One region of the Variovorax sp. HJSM1_2 genome, then DNA from elsewhere that is predicted to be linked to it. Evidence: predicted binding sites of a transcription regulator. Region 1 holds the regulator's gene; each other region holds the start of a gene.
What was found. The regulator sigma-54, encoded in region 1, starts transcription at its own class of promoters, with help from an activator protein. The targets are predictions, from matches to a motif close to TGGCANGNAANCTGCTTT.
Positions count from the first base shown of each region.

Region 1 (3,208 bases):
GGCGGCCGCGCCGCGTCCGGCATCACGGCCGGCGTTGCGCCCTTCACGGGCCACACCGGCGACGGCAATCCGGTCGCCATAAGGCGGGTTGATCATCAACACACCGCTGGCGGTGGGCGGTTGGCGTTGCAAGGCATCGCCGCCGCGGAACTGCACGCAGTCGGCGACACCTGCGCGTTCGGCGTTGCGCATGGCGAAGTCGACCATGCGGTGGGCCACGTCACTGCCAAAAATCTCGGTGCGCGGCTTGTGCTCGGCGGCGCGGGCCTGGCTCAGCAGCGAATCCCATACGTGGGGTTGAAACGGCAGCAGCTTCTCGAATGCAAAGCGGCGTCGGCTGCCTGCGGCAATGTTGCAGGCGATTTGCGCAGCCTCGATGGCAATGGTGCCGCTGCCGCAGCAGGGGTCGTACAGCGGTGTTTCACCATCCCATTCGCTCGCGGCCAGCATGGCGGCGGCCAGGGTTTCCTTGAGCGGCGCTTCGCCCTTGTCTTCGCGCCAGCCACGTTTGAACAGCGGCTCGCCCGAGGTGTCCATGTACAGCGTGGCGCGGTCGGTGGTCAGGTGGGCATAGATGCGCACGCCGGGCCAACGTGTGTCCACATCGGGGCGCACACCGTGTTTGTGGCGGAAACGGTCAGCCACGGCGTCTTTGATCTTCAGCGCCGCAAAATTGAGCGAGGTCAGTGGGCTGTGCTGCGCCGTGACTTCAATCTTGAAGCTTTGTTTGGGCGTGAACCAGATCTCCCAGGCGACCTGGCTGGCCGCTTCGTACAGGTGTTGCTCGTTGCGGTACTCGGTGTTCGACAATTCGATGAGCACACGCTGCGCCAGGCGGCTGTGCAGATTGAGCAGCATGGCATCGCGCCACGAAGCACGCACCAGCACACCGCCACGCAGCACCAGCAGGTCGTCGCCTTGCAGGTTGGTGAGCTGGTGCACCTCTTCGGCGAGAAAGTCTTCAACACCTGCGGCGCAGGGCAAAAATAGCTTGAGCTGGTTCATGGCAAATAGGTTCGCTGTTCGCGGGTTGGGGCAATGCCGTGCGCGCTAGACGCGCATCGACATTAAAGCGCTTTGCGCAGGTTTGTGGGCGCAATACGCAGCGCCTCGCGGTATTTGGCCACCGTGCGGCGGGCACATTCAATACCTTGCTCTTTGAGCATGTCGGAGAGCTGGCTGTCGCTCAGGGGCTTTTTCGGGTCTTCGGACGAGACAAACTGCTTGATCAGCGCGCGCACAGCGGTGCTGGAGGCGTTGCCACCGGTCTCGGTGCCGAGCGACGAGCCAAAGAAGTACTTCAGTTCGAAAGTGCCGTGCGGCGTGGACATGTATTTGGCCGTGGTCACGCGGCTGATGGTGGATTCGTGCAGCCCGAGTTCATCGGCAATTTCACGCAGCACCAGCGGGCGCATGGCCAGCTCACCATGGGTGAAGAAGTTCTTCTGCCGATCAACAATGGCGTTGCTCACGCGCAGTATGGTGTCAAAGCGCTGCTGGATGTTCTTGATGAACCAGCGCGCTTCTTGCAGCCGTTGCTGCAGCGCGGCATTCACCGAGGCATCGCGTCCACCACCTTTGTGCTGTTTCAGCGCGTTGGCATAGATGTCGTGCACCTTCAGGCGCGGCATCACGTCCTGGTTCAGCCGCACCCGGAAATTCGCCTGCGCGCCACGGCCTACCTTGGTCACGATGACGTCGGGTATGACGATGTTGCGCTCCACGTCAACAAAGCGGCGGCCCGGCTTGGGCTCCAGGCTGGCGATCAGGCCCAAGGCGGCTTTGATCACCGTGTCGGAGGTGCGGCACTGGCTGGCCAGGCGCTTCACATCACGCCGGGCCACCAGGTCCATGGGACAGGCGCACATGTTGATGGCGGCGACGCGGATTTGTTCCTGCTCTTCTTCTGCCTCATCATCGGCCAGGGCGCGCAGTTGCAGCGTCAGGCATTCTTCTAGGGTGCGCGCGCCCACGCCTACCGGCTCCAGGCTTTGCAGCAAGCCCAGCGCCATGGTGAAGCGGTGCTGCAGCTCTTCGATTTCTTCGAGCTCGTCGTCTGGCTCGGCCAGGCTTTGGGCCAGCTCTTCGAGGCTGTCTTCCAGGTAGCCGTCTTCGTTCAGCGACTCGATCAGGAAGCGCAGCGCCGCGCGGTCTTCTTCGCTGAGCCGGAGGGCCAGCGCCTGGCGGTGCAGGAACTCGGTGAGCGACATCTGGCTGCGCGCCAGTTCGGTGGCGTCGACTTCGCCGTCACTCTCGTTGTTGTTGGTGCGCGGCGGCGCGTCGCCGCCCCATTCGCTGTCGTCCGGGGCGATTTCCGAGGTGCCGTCGCCTTCCCAGTTCTGGTTGTCGTCCTGGGGGCTCAACGGGCTTTCAGACTCCATCTGGCTGTCTGATCCGGTGTTGTCGGTGCTGCTGGACGTGGTGCTGGTGGCGTATTCGCTTTCGCGGTCTTCGGTGCTGACCTGTGTGTCGGCATGGCTCAGGCCGAATTCTTCGCGCGGCGCCTCGTCAATGCCGACTTCCAGGAACGGGTTGTCGTCGAGCATCTGCTCGACTTCCTGGCTCAGCTCCAGCGTGGACAGCTGCAGCAGGCGAATCGACTGCTGCAGCTGCGGCGTGAGCGCCAAATGCTGCGAAACGCGTAGCGATAAACCTTGTTTCATGCGCGCGCCTCCCGCACCGCCGACAAGGCTGGCGGTAGCAGCAGGCCAAGCTGCGCCCCAAAGCTGTTACGCACGCATTCCATGGGCTTACATCCGGAAATGCTCACCGAGGTAAACCCGGCGCACTTCGGCGTTGTTGACGATTTCAGAGGGCGTTCCTTGTGCCAGCACTTGGCCATCACTGATGATGTAGGCGTGGTCACAAATGCCTAGGGTTTCGCGTACGTTGTGGTCGGTGATGAGCACACCAATGCCGCGCGATTTGAGAAAGCTGATGATGCGCTGGATCTCGATCACCGCGATCGGGTCGATACCGGCAAACGGCTCGTCCAGCAGGATGAAGCGCGGCTGGGTGGCCAGCGCCCGCGCGATTTCCACGCGGCGGCGTTCACCACCCGACAAAGCCAGCGCTGATGAACTGCGCAGATGCTCTACGCGCAAGTCTTGCAGCAGGTCGGTGAGGCGTTGTTCCAGTTCGGCTTTGCTGAAAGGTTTGTCGTCCTCACCGTGCTGCAACTCGAGCACGGCGCGTACGTTTTCTTCTA
Region 1 is NZ_JBMOXA010000018.1:51,736-54,943, reverse strand. Features, by position in the region: gene ACFQ95_RS18355 (THUMP domain-containing class I SAM-dependent RNA methyltransferase) at 1-1,005, opposite strand, end outside; gene ACFQ95_RS18350 (RNA polymerase factor sigma-54) at 1,068-2,663, opposite strand; gene lptB (LPS export ABC transporter ATP-binding protein) at 2,751-3,208, opposite strand, start outside.

Region 2 (3,208 bases), on a different contig from region 1:
GCCCGAATACTTCATGCTGATGGTGTTGGCCTTTACCACCGTGAGCGCGGTGCTGGGCAAAAGCACCTTGCGTGGTTTGACCGCGTTGTTCGTTGGCCTGGCTTTGGGTCTGATTGGCATCGACCAGATCACCGCCCAAGCGCGCTACACGCTGGGCGTGCCCGAGTTGATGGACGGTATCGACGTGGTGTTGATCGCCGTGGGCCTGTTTGCCGTGGCCGAAGCTCTGTACAACGTGATGTATGAAGGCAAGGTCAAGGAAACGCGCAATGCCATGAGCAAGGTGCACATGACGCGCGAAGAATGGAAGCGCTCCTGGCCCGCCTGGCTGCGCGCCACGTTTATTGGCTTTCCGTTTGGCACCGTGCCGGCCGGCGGCAGTGAGATCCCCACCTTCCTGAGCTACGCCACCGAGAAAAAGCTCTCCAAAAACAAAGAAGAGTTTGGCACCACCGGCGCCATTGAAGGTGTGGCCGGTCCCGAGGCCGCCAACAACGCGGCCATCACCGCCACGCTGATCCCGCTGCTGACGCTGGGCATTCCCACCTCCAACACCACGGCCATTTTGCTCGGTGCGTTTCAAAACTACGGCATCCAGCCCGGCCCGCAGTTGTTTGACACCAATGGCGCCTTGGTCTGGGCGCTGATCGCTTCGCTGTACATCGGCAACGTGATGCTGCTGGTGTTGAACCTGCCGTTGATTGGCTTGTGGGTGAAGATGCTGACGATTCCAAAGTCGTATCTTTATGCTGGCATCTTGATTTTCTCGACGCTGGGTGTTTACGGCATGCGCCAGAGCGCGTTTGACTTGGTGTTGCTGTACGCCTTTGGTCTGCTGGGTGTGGTGATGCGTCGTTACGACTTCCCCACTGCACCCGTGGTGGTGGGCATGATTCTGGGGCCCTTGGCCGAGGCACAGATGCGCAACGCCTTGTCGATTGGTGAAGGCAAGTGGAGCGTGTTCCTGGAGCGCCCGATGTCGCTGACCTTGATCGTGGTGGTGCTGGTGGTATTGGTGCTGCCGCGAGTCTTGAAGACCGTGGCGGCGCGGCGCGCGGCATTGGCATAAGGCCTCACCAGGTTCCAATATCCGCAAGGGTCGGGTCGGCGCAAGCCGACCCGGCCCTTTTGCTTTTTCTGCCCATGTTGGTGCTGCCGCCACCACGCAGGGACAAAATCTGAACTCCGGCTGAAAAGCCCGCTACTTCAGACATCACCCCGAGCCCAACGCCTTCACGCCTAAACACCGGTGTGGAGGCGTTTTTTTGCCAGTCGGGCGAGGATTTGAGCGTGCTCCACGGCTGGCACGGTGCTTGCATCTCATCTTGTACACAAGTTTGGATGCCTTATCGTGGTGCAACACAAGCCTTTTTCTACAGCTCCCTCAACGGCCGTGGCCGGTCAAGCCGCCGCAGATCTGCCAACGCCTGAAAACGCCTGGATTTCGCGTGCCGAAACGCCGATTACATCGCTTGCGCCCAGTGCTGGCGGCGGGCCATTGGCCGGTTTGCGTTTTGCCGCCAAGGACAATATCGACGTGGCCGGTTTGCCCACCACGGCAGCGTGTCCGGCATTCGCTTACCAGCCGGCCATACACGCCAAAGTGGTGCAAAAGCTGCTGGATGCGGGTGCGCTGGTTTGTGGCAAAACCAACCTGGATCAGTTTGCCTGCGGGCTGAACGGCACACGCTCGCCGTATGGTGCGGTGCCGAATGCGTTCAACCCGGCGTATGTCTCGGGTGGCTCCAGCTCGGGTTCGGCCTATGTAGTGGCCACGGGCCAGGTCGATTTTGCGTTGGGCACGGACACCGCCGGTTCCGGCCGTGTGCCCGCCGGCTTGAACAACATCGTGGGTTTGAAGCCCAGCAAGGGACTGGTGAGCACACGCGGTGTGTTGCCGGCCGCGCAAAGTGTCGACTGTGTGTCCATCTTCGCGCGCACCGTGGAGGTGGCGGTCAAGGTGCTGGCCAGCGCCATGGGCTACGACGCCGAAGACCCGTACTCGCGCCCCTTGTCGCTTATCCGCCAGCCGCTGCCGCCAGCGTTCCGATTTGGCGTGCCTAAAAGCCTGGCGTTTTATGGCGACACCTTGGCCGAAAGCGCTTTTGCCGATGCCGTGGCGCGCCTGCAGTCCATGGGCGGCACGCCCGTGCCGGTGGACTTTGAGCCCCTGGCCCAAGCCGCGCAGCTGCTGTATGAAAGCGCCTTGGTGGCCGAGCGTTACGCAGCCATACGCAGCTTTTTTGATGCTCAGCCTGAGGCCTTGCTGGAGCCGGTGCGCAGCATTGTGGGCAAGGGGCGTGAATACAGTGCCGCCGACTTGTGTGATGCACAGATGGCCTTGCGAGCGCTGGGGCAGCAAGCCGCCAGCATGTGGCAGGCCATTGACGTGCTGCTGGTGCCGACCGCACCCACGCACTACACCATAACGCAAATGCAGGCCGATCCGGTCGCGCTAAACCGCAACCTGGGCGAGTACACCAACTTTGTCAACCTGCTCGACTATGCCGCCTTGTCGGTGCCCAGCGCCATTCGCGCGGACGGCTTGCCGTTTGGCATCACGCTCATAGGGCCTTGCTGCAGCGACTGGCAACTCGCGGAACTGGGCCAGCGTTACCACCACGCTAGCGGCTTGACGCAGGGCGCGACCGGCGAGCCCTTGCCCGCACCAAGCGCAATGCTCGGCTTGGCGGCCGAGCCCGCTGCCGCGCTGGTGCAGGTGGCGGTGGTTGGTGCCCACCTTTCGGGCATGCCGCTCAACAAGCAGTTGACCGAGCGCGGCGCCACGCTGCTGCGCAGCACGGAGACCGCGCGCGACTACCGGCTGTTTGCCCTGCCCAACACCACGCCACCCAAGCCCGGTTTGTTGCGCGTGGTGACGGGCCTGGGGCATGCGATTGCGGTCGAGGTGTGGCAGATGCCGGCCACGGCATATGGCTCTTTTGTGGCGCTAATCCCGCCGCCGCTGGGTATTGGCACGCTGCGCCTGGCTGACGGCAGCACGGTGCAGGGCTTTATCTGCGAGCCGCTGGACCTGAACGAGGCGCGTGATGTGTCCAGCTTTGGTGGCTGGCGCGCCTATATGGCGGCCATGGCGCAAGGCGAGGCCACGGCACCCGTCACCACCTGATCTACCGCCGCCTCGGTCCACGTTATTTGTTTTGTTATCCATTGATCCCTGTCCAGGAGTAACCATGAGCATTGTTCA
Region 2 is NZ_JBMOXA010000007.1:97,625-100,832, reverse strand. Features, by position in the region: gene ACFQ95_RS09890 (tripartite tricarboxylate transporter permease) at 1-1,069, shown strand, start outside; gene atzF (allophanate hydrolase) at 1,394-3,130, shown strand; gene ACFQ95_RS09880 (ABC transporter substrate-binding protein) at 3,195-3,208, shown strand, end outside.
Region 2: the regulator sigma-54 is predicted to act here: its motif matches at 1,303-1,320, upstream of atzF (allophanate hydrolase).

Region 3 (3,208 bases), on a different contig from region 1:
GTTTTTAGACCGGCCTCGCGAACGGTGTCGTTGACCGTTCGCCAATCACCCGCCTTCATTTCTTGCCATGGCTTGTAATCAGCGAAAGCGGATTGATAGGCCAGCGCCGGGTAAGGTGCGTCAGGGGCGGCCGGGTCGCTGCGCCCGGCCAGGGCTGTTGCAACCCACGGTATGCACAGTGCCGCAGCGGGCACTAGCCGCAGGAATCGTTTTGTCATTGTTGAAGTCCATGTGAACCATTGGGTCGGCATAGCCGACACAGGAGACGCTCGCATCGACCGCAATGCGGACGCACGAGCCCCTTCAGACCTCCCGTGGAGGTCGAAATGGGTCAGATGGTTCGTGGAGGGCGCTCTTGCCCGTCCGAGATGTGGCTCGGCGACAAGGCGGCGGGGTCGCTGTGTTTGACTTGAGCGAGGTCTAATGGCTCGTTAAGTGCGGGCGCGTTGCTCACCAGAAGGGTCAGCCCGCAAAATGCGGAGCACATATTGCACTTGCTCGTTGCACCGTGGTCTTGCCAACCATGAAGGTCGGCGTCACTTACGTCTTTCGTCGACTCATGCTCGTGGCCGCCGGCGCCATGGGAATGTTCCATGTTGACGGTCATTTCCTCATGGCCAATAGTGCCATCACCAACGGAGAGTTCAGTCAAGCCGCTTGGAGAAGAAACACCGCAAAGCATTGCCGCCGCCAGCGCGCCGCGAATCGGGAGCAGCAAAGCAAGAAGTAGCAGGAAGAAGATACGCCAGCGGTTCACGATGAGCTTTTTAGAGACTTTGGAAAAGACGATAACCGACGTCCGAAGAAATGGTAAACCTTGCCGCAATGGCAAGGTCAAGGGTATTCGACAGAAATATTTTTTGTGAATTGTTGGCTGATACACGCCGTGAATGAGGAAGCTCGCCAGGGCTGGCTTAGGCGGTCCTCAGAGTTCTCCCAACATGCACAGCACTGTCGTACAGGTTGAGACGAGTCAGGCATGTGCGACGTGCAGCCGGTCGCCTTAGGTCGCCTCTTATGAGCCAGGCAGCTTGGTAATAAGCAATGAGATAGAAGCAATGAGATAGGGAACCGCTTCGAATGACGGCTGCTGGCCAGCAGAAGTCTAGGCTCCAGGCACGTTTATTGACCTCGGCCAGTTCGACGGTGGCGTGCTTGCGGCTTAATGAACTCGCAGCACTTCAAACTGCTGCCGGATCGGAGCGACCTGTATCCACACCTCATCACCCTCACATTTGCCCAGCATGGCCCTGCCCAAAGGCGCTTCGCTGCTGATGACCTGCACGAGTTGAGTGCCGCAGAGCAATTTCATGCTGCCCCCATCCGGCCCGAGAAAGAGTAGTTGCTGCTGGTCGTCGGAATCGACCAGGCAGACCAGCGCGCCCAGCTGTATGCCTTTGCTGGGGTCGTAGGGGCGCGGGCGGAATTGGCGCCAATGGGCCATGGCCTGGCGGATGCCTTCGGCGCGCCGCGCCTGGCCGGTGGCCAAGTAGGCAGCTTCGAGTCCCAATGTGTCGTATTTGTTTTCGGCGATGTTTTCTTCGTGCGTCGCCGTTTCATGCGCCTCCCTCACGGCCTGTTCGGCTTGCAGCAGGTCTTCGGCGAGCCGTTCCAGCACCTGCTGCTGCAGCAAGAATTTATCCATGATGAAAGGTCGGCATCTCGAAAGCGGGGGAAGGTCTGGATTATGAAGGGCACCACCAGGCTTAGACCTAGAAGGCATTTCCTTCTTCGTCGCCATGTCGCCTGGTGGTGCGTCACGCACCACGACGACGCGAAAATCACTAAGAAGCAGCGCCCTATTCACAGTCGGCTTGGTTTTTGCTTGTCTTTGGTGCGACAAGCACATATTCCGTGCGTCGCACCAAGACAAGGCTTACTGATTCTCGACTTTGACCATGGATGCACTAAAACAGGGCGCAGACGCGCTATTCATACTTCTCGGCGGCATTCTGGTGCTGGCCATGCATGCGGGCTTTGCCTTTCTCGAACTGGGCACGGTGCGCAAGAAGAACCAGGTGAATGCGCTGGTCAAGATTCTGGCCGACCTGTCGGTGTCGACGGTGGTGTATTTCCTGGTCGGCTATGGCGTGGCCTATGGCGCACACTTTCTGGTCGGCGCCCAGGAGCTGGCGCAGTTCCACGGCTACGGGCTGGTGAAGTTCTTCTTTCTGCTGACCTTTGCGGCGGCCATCCCGGCCATCATCTCCGGCGGCATTGCCGAGCGCGCGCGTTTCGGTCCGCAACTCATCGCCACGGCGGTGATCGTGGGCCTGATTTATCCCGCCTTCGAGGGTGTGGCCTGGAACCAGCAACTGGGTGTGCAGGCCGCGCTGCTGCGCTGGACCGGGGCGGAGTTCCACGACTTTGCCGGCTCCGTGGTGGTGCATGCCATGGGCGGCTGGCTGGCACTGCCGGCCGTGCTGCTGCTGGGGGCGCGACGCAACCGCTACCGCAAGGACGGCGCGGTATCGGCCCATCCGCCGTCGAATATTCCCTTCCTCGCGCTGGGCGCCTGGATACTGATTGTTGGCTGGTTCGGCTTCAACGTGATGAGCGCGCAGACGCTGGACAAACTCTCGGGCCTGGTGGCCGTGAATTCGCTGATGGCCATGGCCGGCGGCACGCTGGCCGCGCTGGCACTGGGCCGTAATGACCCGGGCTTTGTGCACAACGGTCCGCTGGCCGGGTTGGTGGCCGTCTGCGCCGGGTCGGACATCATGCATCCGCTGGCCGCGCTGCTGGTGGGCGCGGTGGCGGCGGTGATCTTCGTGCAGATGTTCACGCTGACGCAGAACCGCTGGCAAATTGACGACGTGTTGGGCGTGTGGCCCTTGCACGGCCTGTGCGGCGCCTGGGGTGGCATAGCCGCAGGCATCTTTGGCCACCAGGCGCTGGGCGGCATGGGCGGCGTGAGTTTCTGGGCCCAACTGGCCGGCACGCTGCTCGGTGTGGCCTGGGCGCTGGTCGGGGGGCTTGTGGTCTACGGCACGCTGCGCAAGGTGATGGGCCTGCGTTTGTCGCAGGAGGAAGAGTTCGAGGGCGCCGATCTGTCCATCCACCGCATAGGCTCCACACCGGAGCGCGAGGTGAACTGGTAGGCGGGCGCCCAGGGACGCTGCGTCCCGCCGCTCAAGCCTTCACTTCGACCACTTGTTCGAAGCCGCCGAAGATCATGCGTTTACCGTCGAAAGGCATGGGCGGGTTG
Region 3 is NZ_JBMOXA010000037.1:29,417-32,624, forward strand. Features, by position in the region: gene ACFQ95_RS24125 (hypothetical protein) at 332-838, opposite strand; gene ACFQ95_RS24130 (GreA/GreB family elongation factor) at 1,163-1,645, opposite strand; gene ACFQ95_RS24135 (ammonium transporter) at 1,899-3,101, shown strand; gene ACFQ95_RS24140 (DUF1428 domain-containing protein) at 3,133-3,208, opposite strand, start outside.
Region 3: the regulator sigma-54 is predicted to act here: its motif matches at 1,811-1,828, upstream of ACFQ95_RS24135 (ammonium transporter).

Region 4 (3,208 bases), on a different contig from region 1:
TCGACGCTGGCCGACAGATCGCCGTGTTTCGCGAAGACGGTTTTGAAGGTTCGCGCAAATTCCTGCCGCCACCCAGCCGCCGGGGTTTCCTGCTGTGCGATCCCAGCTATGAAATGAAGAGCGATTACGAGCGTGTGCTGACCATGGTGGGCGAACACATGAAGCGCTTTGCCACCGGCACCTACGCCGTCTGGTACCCGATCATTCCGCGCCCCGAAGCACACGATCTGCCACGCCGCCTGAAAACCATGGCCACCAAGGCCGGCAAAAGCTGGCTGCACGCCACGCTGACGGTCAAGTCCAGCAAGATCATCACCAACACCGATGGCGAGACCATTCGCCCCGGCCTGCCCGCCAGCGGCATGTTCCTGATCAACCCGCCGCACACGCTGAAGGCTCAATTGGATGCCGCGCTGAAACAGTTGGTGGTGCGCCTGGCGCAAGACAAAAACGCCACCTCGACACTCGAATCCGGCGGCTGATCCTTCAGCGCCGCAAAAACAAAACCCGGCTGTCACCAGCCGGTTTTTTTTGTGCCTGTGCCTAGGCCGCCTTAGAAGTGGAAGTCGGCGCGGATCATAGGCGTCTTGGCCTCGGAACCCGGCACCGTGTGTGGGTTGCCGAACTTGTTGCGCCAGTATTGGTAGCCCACGCCGACACGCACGGCGTTTTTGCCCAGACCCGTAGCGCTGCCCACGTCGTACCACAGGGCCGCATCGATGTTGGTTTCAGGCGAGGTTGGGCCGCCGAACTCGTTCTTGCCCTTGGAGGCGATGTAGTTCATATAGCCTTCGAACGAGAAACCGGCACCAACCGGAATACCCCACACCGCGTTCAGCATGGGGTGCAGGTCGTAGGTGTAACGTTCGGTGATGGACTTGGGCTTGTTGCTTTCGTCCAGCAACAGGGCGCTGATGTTCAGGAAGCCGGGCACGTCGACCATCATCGTCGGGCCAATCACCAGCATGCGCTTCTTCGAGGCGTAGTTGGGGTCGTTCTTGGTGTTCAGGTCGAAGCCGGCGGTCAAACCCCAGCCACGCACCGGGCCCATGGCCAGGCTCTTGCCCGCCACCTTGCCGAAATCCAGCGTATAGCGGTAGACCAGATAGGCTTCCTGGGCATTGCTGTCGTTGCCGTCGGACATCAGGAAGTCAACGTTGAAGAAATTGCTGCCGTATTTGTTGCCGCTGACATGTGTCAGGTTCAGGATGTTCTTGGCAATGTCTTTGCTGTTGTAGGGCTCGGCAAATTTGCTGCCGTAGCGGTAGCCCATGGAGGTATCACTCCACTCTGCGGCCTGGGCTTGCTGCATACCGGAAACCGTAGCAAGCAAAGCCAGCAGACCGGCACCAAACATCTTGTTCTTCATGGGGAAAACCTTTCATTGTTGAGTTAACAAAATGTCACAATGCAAGCCCCATGCCATCCCTATTCATGTGGATATAGATGGTTATTTTCTGCAACCATCTCACCACCGGCAATTCGCACCAAAGCCGGGCGCAGAAACTTGTGGCGTCAAGCACAAGATCACAATGCGCCTCAAAATTGTGCGCAAAGTGCTCCTCGCTTCGTCTACCAATTGCCTCACCCATGCCCACCCATACGCGCCACCGCTTCGCCCTCATGCTGCTGTTCATCACACCGGCCTTCTGGTCTGTGAACTACCTGGTGGCGCGCAGCGCGCCCGGTGTGATCGAGCCACACCTGCTGGCGCTGTTGCGTTGGCTGATGGCCGGGCTGATCCTGGCCGCCGCAGGCTGGCGCGAGCTGAAGGCGCACCAGCAGCACATACGCGCCGAATGGCTGCGCTACCTGGTGCTAGGTGCCCTGGGCATGTGGATTTGCGGGGCCTGGGTCTACATCGGCGGGCGCACCACCACGGCCGTCAACATTGCCCTGATCTACACCTTGTCGCCGGTATTCATCGTGCTGTTTTCGGCGCTGTGGCTGAAAGAGGCCGTCAACGGCCGGCAGGCACTGGGCGTGGCCTTGGCACTGGGTGGCGTGTTGCATGTGATCCTGGCGGGCCAGTGGGCGGCATTGGCCAGCGTGCAATTTGTGCCCGGTGACGCCTGGATCTTCGCGGCCGCGATTGCCTGGAGCGCCTACGCCTTGCTGCTGCGCCGCTGGACCAGCCCTATCAGCGCCGGCGCGCGCCTGGCCATCATCAGCCTCAGCGGCGTGCTGGTGCTGCTGCCCTTCACCATCTGGGAGATTTGGGGGGCGACGCAGCACACCGCGCCCGTGCTCACGGCAAAAGGCCTGGGTCTGGCGCTGGCCGCCGCCATCTTCCCCGGCTGCCTGGCCTACTGGGCGTATTCCATCATCCAACGCGACCTGGGTGCCGCGCGCGCCAGCATGGTCCAGTACCTGGGGCCGCTGTATGCCGCCGGCATGGGCTGGGCGGTGCTGGGCGAAAGCCTCAAAATGCACCACGCCGTGGGGCTTGTTTTGGTCCTGAGCGGCATCTACCTGGTCACACAATTGACCAGTCCCACCAGCCGCCCCGTGACCGCAAGGCCATCCGCCCGCACCTGATAGCAGTCAACACCGACGCCCATGGACAAACATTTTCTCGCCCCGCTGTTCACACCCCAGGCCATCGTGGTCCTGGGCGGCAAGCCCGATGCGCCGGGCACACCCATGGCGCAAACCCTGGCGACATCACTGCGTGCGCAACGCTACAACGGCACGCTGAGTTTCATCGACACCCACACCAGCGGCACCTTGGCCGACCTGGCGCAGGTCAAGGCCGACCTGGCCATCATCGCCCTGCCCGCCAACGAACTGGCAGCCGCGCTGGAACTGGCGGGCCGCATCAACTGCGGCGCGGCCATGGTGTTGTGCGAAGCTGTGGCGCCGCGTCTGGCGACGGAGCTGCAGCGCATCGCCAAGCGCGACAACATCCACCTGCTGGGCCCCAACGGCCTGGGCTTTCAACGCCCGTCGCTGCAGCTCAATGCCAGCGCGGCCGGGCCTTTGGCCGCCGCAGGTCCGATTGGGCTGGTGTCGCAGTCGGGCGCGCTCACCGCGTCCATCCTCGATTGGGCGCACCAGCACGGCGTGGGTTTCTCTACCGTGGTGTCGCTGGGCCAGCAGCCTTCGGTCGACATGGCACAGGTGTTGGACTTTCTGGCGTCTGACCCACAAACCCAGAGCATCGTGGTCTATCTGGAAGGCATCAGCCACGCGCGCCGCTTCATGAGTG
Region 4 is NZ_JBMOXA010000013.1:17,990-21,197, reverse strand. Features, by position in the region: gene ACFQ95_RS15650 (23S rRNA (adenine(2030)-N(6))-methyltransferase RlmJ) at 1-482, shown strand, start outside; gene ACFQ95_RS15645 (outer envelope protein) at 554-1,369, opposite strand; gene ACFQ95_RS15640 (DMT family transporter) at 1,591-2,538, shown strand; gene ACFQ95_RS15635 (GNAT family N-acetyltransferase) at 2,560-3,208, shown strand, end outside.
Region 4: the regulator sigma-54 is predicted to act here: its motif matches at 1,408-1,425, upstream of ACFQ95_RS15645 (outer envelope protein).